3 regions of the Brevibacillus sp. HB1.4B genome follow, and region 2 is predicted to be linked to each of the others. Evidence: riboswitches for the same ligand, from Rfam matches in the RefSeq annotation. Region 2 holds a riboswitch; each other region holds the start of a gene.
The links. Region 2 has a riboswitch for lysine ahead of HP398_RS08710 (aspartate kinase). Riboswitches for the same ligand answer to the same signal wherever they lie in the genome.

Region 1 (2,269 bases), on a different contig from region 2:
AAAGGATCAGGTCTGGCGTTACGCCTGCATGCTCATAAGCAAACAGCTTTCCTGTTCTGCCCATTCCTGTCTGGATCTCGTCCATGACAAAGAGCATGCCTTCTTGTTCACAGATCGCAGCTACCTCTCGCAAGAACGCTTCCGTTAACGGCACGACACCGCCAGAACCCAAGACTGGCTCCATGAGGACCGCAGCGGGTCTTGCTTCCTGGCAAATCGCTCGCAATCCTTCCGTGTCTTCCACATCCAGTTCATAAACAGGAAAAGCCGGCTGAGGAAAGTCTTGATAGACGTGAGCCTGCCTCGTCAGACGCACTGCTCCGAGTGTTCGCCCGTGAAAACTGTTGCGTAAGACAACGATGCCTTCACGACCTGCTCCCTCGTTCTTCGTCCATTTGTGAATCAGCTTGATCGCAGACTCTGTAGCCTCTGCACCAGAGTTGGTGAAAAACACTTTTCCACTAATGCTGTTCGCAACCAAACGCTCGGCCAAACGAATAGCTGGCTTATTTAAAAATACATTGGAAATATGCAAGAAGCGCTCTCCCTGCTCACGCAGAGCCTGTACAATGCGCGGATGAGAATGCCCCAGAACGTTTACCGCGAGTCCGGTAAACAAGTCGAGGTAGCTCTTTCCATTCGTATCGTACAAGTAATTTCCTTCGCCTTTTTCTATAGCAATCGGAAGTCTTTTGTAAGAGGAGACGATATATTGTTCATCGAGCGAACGCCAGTCCATGTGCACTCTCTCCCTTACAGCTGACGTAGCTCCTGCTTGATCTCTGTCTTGGAACGAGTTTTTTCATCGATTTGCTTGATCACACGAGCAGGCGTTCCCGCAACTACTACGTATGGAGGTACATCTTCAATCACGACAGCACCCGCTGCAACGACAGCACCTTTTCCTACGCGAACACCTTCCAGAATGACAGCATTTGCTCCGATGACAACATCGTCTTCGACAACAACTGGCTGTGCAGATGGTGGCTCGATAACGCCTGCGATAACCGATCCAGCGCCGATGTGGCAGTTTTTCCCGATGGTTCCACGTCCACCTACAACAACATTCATGTCGATCATCGTACCTTCACCGATAACTGCGCCGATGTTAATGGAAGCACCCATCATGATGACCGCATTGTTACCGATTGTCACTTGGTCACGGATAATTGCGCCTGGCTCAATACGTGCTTGAATTCCTTTTGTATCCAGCAATGGAATAGCGGAGTTGCGACGGTCGCTTTCTACCACATAATCTTCAATTTTGTCTGCGTTAGCAGCGAGCACTGGCTCAATCTCTTTCCACTCACCAAAAACAACACCAGTAGGACCAGTAATGAAGGCTTTGGAGCTCGCACCAAAGTCGATTCCCTCCAGGTTCCCTTTCACATATACCTTCACTGGTGTTTTCTTTTCGCTTTTTTGAATAAACGCGATAATTTCGTTGGCATCCATCATGTTCATGGTTACATCCTCCTCAAAATAACAGCATGGTAAATCAAAAAAAGCAATGAGTGCATTCGCTATCTCATTGCTCTTACTACTACAGAAGCAAATCATAAATAGCGCTCCACAAAAAGACTTTAGGTCCCTTGTGACAGGATGATCATTTTTCATGAGACACCCCAGCCTGTGCTACGTAGGGGCATAGCATAAGCTTCGGCGCTTTAGCCTTTCTTCCTTCTCCTGCCCCCTGGCAGATTGCGAAAAGACTTACTCTTCTTCGGCGCACCTCTATTTAGAGTACATTATTATAATTTTATTTAACTCTACCAAAATCAATGAAACGTGGCAATAAGAAAAAAGTTATTGACAACGATTCTCATTTTCATTATTTTTATTGATGAGAATGATACTCATTATCTGAATTGGAGGTTTTACGTTTTATGAGCATTTTGATGGTATACGCGAGCATGACAGGGAATACTCAGGAGATTGCTGAAGCAATTGCAGAAGGTATTCGTTCAACTGGTGCTGAGCTGGAGATAAAAGAAGTGATGGATGCGAACGCAAAAGAACTCGAAGCTTACGACGGAATCTTGCTTGGTGCCTACACATGGGGCGACGGTGAACTGCCAGACGAATGCCTGGATTTTTATGAGGAAATGGACAATATTGACCTCAGCGGGAAAAAGGTTGTTGCTTTTGGCTCTTGCGACTCCGCTTACGAGCATGTCGGTGCAGCTGTTGATATTTTGCTGAAAAAGGCGAGCGAGCGTGGTGCGGAAACTCCTCTGGAAGGTTTGAAAATCGAGCTTTCTCCTACTGC
Region 2 (2,269 bases):
TCCGGTTCCTCATCGAATTGAAGCGTTTGACAACTCCAACATTCAGGGAACAGAGCCTGTGTCTGCAATGATTGTGTTTACAGATGGTCGCCCTGACAAAAAGGAATACCGCAAATTCAAGATCAAAACCGTCGAGGGGCCAGATGATTACGACTCCATGCGCGAAGTGGTTCGCCGTCGTTACTCACGCCTGCTGAAAGAAAACCAGCCGATGCCTGACCTGATAGTGATCGATGGTGGAAAAGGCCAAATCAGTGCGGCTATGGACGTGCTGGAAAACGAGCTGGGTCTCTATATTCCCGTCTGTGGACTTGCGAAGGACGAGAAGCACCGCACCGCTCAGCTCATGTACGGAGATCCGCCAGAGCCTGTGAATCTTAGACGTGATAGCTATGAGTTTTATTTGTTGCAGCGCATCCAAGATGAAGTCCACCGTTTTGTTATTACATTCCACAGACAATCCCGGACAAAAACGATGCTCTCCTCGCAGTTAGATGAGATCCCGGGTATCGGTGAGAAGCGACGAAAGCTGTTGTTCTCTCATTTTGGCTCGTTGAAAAAAATGCGAGAGGCGACCGTTGAAGACTTCCGCCAATTAGGGATCGGTGACAAGCTAGCAAAAGAAATCATCGGGCATCTGCGCAAGCTGGACACATAGCACATGTAACTTTTTGAACAACCTCTAAAAAGGAATTGATCCATTTTTAGACTCATGATATAATCCGATTCAAACAGAATAGTTAGCCTCACTTCCATTATGGAGTGAGGTAGAGGCGCGAAAACCAAGAGTACCACCCTGAGATCGGGAATCTGTGAAGGGGACGGGAAAGGGGAATTCGCCGAAGTGTGGAGGGAAACCCGCTTTTCTCCATGCTGGGTCTGCGTTGAACAAATGCAGGACTGTCATCTGCACAATGACCAATTGTCAGATGGAGAGCTATCTCACGGTGTGTCAATGTGAGTTTTGATGGTGATGACTGTCAATCTTCGTTGTCCGCGTGTATTGGGAGGGAGGAACCGGTATGTCGAAACAGTAGGCAGCGGCAGGTCTTATTCCTTGTCGGTGCCTTTTTTGTAAAATAAAATGCAAGATTTTTCCTTATAGAGAGAATAGTGAAAAACCATACGATACGAGATAAATACCAATATTGGATATGAGAAAAAGGGAGAGAAGCCGCATGGGGTTGATCGTGCAGAAATATGGAGGCACCTCTGTAGGTACCATTGAGCGAATTTTACGAGTTGCGGATCGAATTGTCAGCTACAAAGAGGAAGGGCATGATGTGGTAGTCGTTGTTTCTGCAATGGGCAAATCTACTGACGTGTTGGTAGGTATGGCCAAGCAGATTAGCGCATACCCATCCGAGCGTGAAATGGATATGCTGCTGACCACGGGGGAGCAGGTATCGATCGCGCTTTTGTCGATGGCCTTGCATACAAAAGGCTACGACGCCATTTCTCTTACGGGCTGGCAGGCTGGAATCACCACGGAGGCGATTCACGGAAGAGCACGGATCAAGCAGATTGATCCAGAGCGGATTCAATCCGAGCTCGGCCGTGGTCGTGTGGTGATCGTGGCAGGATTCCAAGGGATCAGTGACGAAGGTGAAATTACGACGCTCGGCCGCGGTGGATCGGATACATCTGCGGTTACACTCGCAGCGAGCTTGAACGCTGAGAAATGCGAAATCTTTACAGACGTGTCCGGGGTGTATACAGCTGATCCGCGAGTGGTTCCAGCTGCGAGCAAGCTGGATACGATCTCGTATGATGAGATGCTGGAGTTGGCGAACCTCGGTGCAGGGGTTCTTCATCCAAGGTCAGTAGAGGCTGCGAAAAAATACAAGGTAAGGCTGGTCGTCCGCTCCAGCTTTACTGCCGAAGATGGTACGTACGTTGAGGAGGTTGCCAACATGGAAACAGGAAGAGTAGTAAGTGGAGTTGCACACGATGAAGATGTAGCCAAAATCACGGTTGTCGGCATGCCTGCCAAGGTCGGGACGCTCTCCCGTCTGTTCAATACGCTGGCGGACAATCAGGTGAACGTCGATATCATTATCCAAAGCTCTTATGATGCGTCTGTTACGAATATTTCTTTTACAATTGCAGCGGATGACCTGAAAAAAGCACTGGATACGCTGGACAGAAACAAAAACGAGCTTGGCTTTGAAAAAGTCGATTTCGAGGAAGGCTTGACTAAGGTATCGATTGTTGGCTCAGGCATGATCAATAATCCAGGGGTAGCTGCCGAAATGTTCCGTGTCCTGGC
Region 3 (2,269 bases), on a different contig from region 2:
CCGGCATTTTCAAAAACAATCGTAAACGGACTGATCGCAATATCCGTAAGGTCGCCACTGATCAGATTTGGATTATCGTATGGAACCAACAACCCGATGATCAAAATAGCGAGGATATAGAAGAGTAGGATGCGCCAAAAAATTTGACGGATGGCCTTCGGAATGTTGCGGGCAGGGTCTTCGCTCTCCCCAGCTGCGACACCAACGAGCTCTGTCCCTTGGAAAGAGAATCCGGCAATCATAAAGACACCGAGCAGGGCCATGAAGCCGCCATTGAATGGCGCGTCGCCTTTGGTGAAGTTTTGGAGGCCGACTGCTTGGCCGCCCATAATGCCAAAAATCATCAACACACCAACGATAATAAAGACGATTACCGTTACTACTTTAATCAAGGCGAACCAATATTCAGATTCTCCATAGGCTTTCACAGACAGGAGATTCAAGGCAAACAGCAATCCGAGGAACAAAGCGCTCCACAATATCGCTGGGGTATCCGGGAACCAATATTTCATAATGAGTGCGGAAGCTGACAGCTCGACGGCAATGGTAATGGCCCAGTTGTACCAGTAGTTCCAGCCGAGAGCAAAGCCGAGAGATGGATCGACGAACCGTGTGGCATACGTCGAAAACGAACCAGAAACAGGCATGAAGGCCGCCATTTCCCCCAAGCTGGTCATTAAAAAGTAAACCATGATACTAATGGCGAGATAGGCAACTAAAGCTCCACCAGGTCCGGCGGAATGAATCGAGCCTCCGCTCGCGAGAAACAATCCCGTCCCAATCGAGCCACCGATGGCGATCATCGTCAGGTGTCGGGCTTTTAAACCACGTTGCAATTGATTTTGTGACATAAGCTACTTGCACGACCTTTCTTGATTTTTGAGAAGGAAGGTCGGAAACGAAAAAACCGCCATAGCCAAAAAAATGGCATAGGGCGGTATCATCCAATCCCCACCAAGCCTTCACTGAAGATAGCTCACCACGCTTGCTTGGCATGCAAACGTGACAGTTCTGCCCCTTTCGAGTACAGCCCCAACCCAATCGCACAGAGACGCGATATGAGCTTCGGCGGATTTTCCTTACCTGGAGTCATTGATTTTCTCTGAATCTCGTACAGGATGATATAAAAGCCGCGACCTCTATCCTCACCGTGAAAGATGAGGATAACATGTATGAAATTATGTGATTTATCAACTATAATGGATTGTTTATGATTAATCAATGTGAAATTTTGTTATTCAAATGAGCGTCTGGCAGGCCAAGAGCCTTGTAACTTGCGAATTTGGACAATTTGTCCCGTATGAAACGCATCATGCAGGACCAGACTCATCACGGTTTGGTAAATGGGCGTATAAGTAGCCGTCTGGTTTAAATCCTCATCCGTCAGCAAGGAAAGCTTTTCATGAATGTGGCGATGGACGCTTTCCATGCGCAAGAGGGTAGCTTGCCAAGCGTCTTCGTCATCCGGACCGCCGGACGGGATGAAGGTATCATCGTTCGTCTCAGCCGAGCTAGGAAATTCAGTGCCCAATAGACGATGCAACAGGCGTTCTTTGTAATAAAGAAGGTGGCTGATGTTTTCCCAGATCGTGTTGGCTGCTTCTCCCACAGGGCGCCAGCTGGCCTCGGCTGCTGATACTCCGGAAAGCGCTTCTTTTAAGGGTGGATACCAGTCTTCCTTGTCATACGTACATTCCCATCCATGCAAAAGCAAATCCTTCCGATTCATACGCTTCCTCCTCGTCTGTGAAACAGATTGATGAAACGCTATAATAGCAGTAAGAAATGAAGATGTAACCAGTTAATTTGATTACGATAGTTACAAAAAGATATTACCATATTCTGTATAGTCATACAAGAGAGAAAAATGTAGGGTTTCGTCAGGAGAGATAATAACATGGACTGGCTTTGTATCGATTTTTTAAATAGTGATTGGCGGGATTGGCGTGGTTCTGGTCGTGCGGAAAATCGTTTGGAGAACCAGGAATGGCTGTCATCCTTTTTGCAAACATACAAGCTAACCGCTCCGCTTCCGATAAATGAGGAGTGTGCCGCTTCCCTTTTGCAGCTGCGCGAACGTTTGAGACGTATGCTGGAAGCTGTTGTCCGTGGAGACCGAATCCAAGAGGACGACCTTGCGGAATTGAACAGAGCTTTGGCTCAGGCCCCTTTTCATATACAGGTGTTGTATGTAGATGAGGAGGGCGGCTACGGGCAAAAGCAATCCAGCTCAACAGAGGGCTGGCCTCTCGTCATGGCACAAATTGCG

Region 1: another riboswitch for lysine. It lies ahead of dapD (2,3,4,5-tetrahydropyridine-2,6-dicarboxylate N-acetyltransferase); the one in region 2 lies ahead of HP398_RS08710 (aspartate kinase).
Region 3: another riboswitch for lysine. It lies ahead of HP398_RS17270 (amino acid permease); the one in region 2 lies ahead of HP398_RS08710 (aspartate kinase).

What each region holds. Positions count from the first base shown of each region.
Region 1 covers NZ_JABSUT010000002.1:510,758-513,026, forward strand. The annotation lists gene HP398_RS06940 (aspartate aminotransferase family protein) at 1-739, opposite strand, end outside; gene dapD (2,3,4,5-tetrahydropyridine-2,6-dicarboxylate N-acetyltransferase) at 754-1,464, opposite strand; lysine riboswitch at 1,556-1,745, opposite strand; gene HP398_RS06950 (flavodoxin) at 1,887-2,269, shown strand, end outside.
Region 2 covers NZ_JABSUT010000003.1:166,871-169,139, forward strand. The annotation lists gene uvrC (excinuclease ABC subunit UvrC) at 1-658, shown strand, start outside; lysine riboswitch at 761-948, shown strand; gene HP398_RS08710 (aspartate kinase) at 1,179-2,269, shown strand, end outside.
Region 3 covers NZ_JABSUT010000006.1:318,235-320,503, reverse strand. The annotation lists gene HP398_RS17270 (amino acid permease) at 1-851, opposite strand, end outside; lysine riboswitch at 965-1,150, opposite strand; gene HP398_RS17265 (DinB family protein) at 1,235-1,729, opposite strand; gene HP398_RS17260 (CGNR zinc finger domain-containing protein) at 1,898-2,269, shown strand, end outside.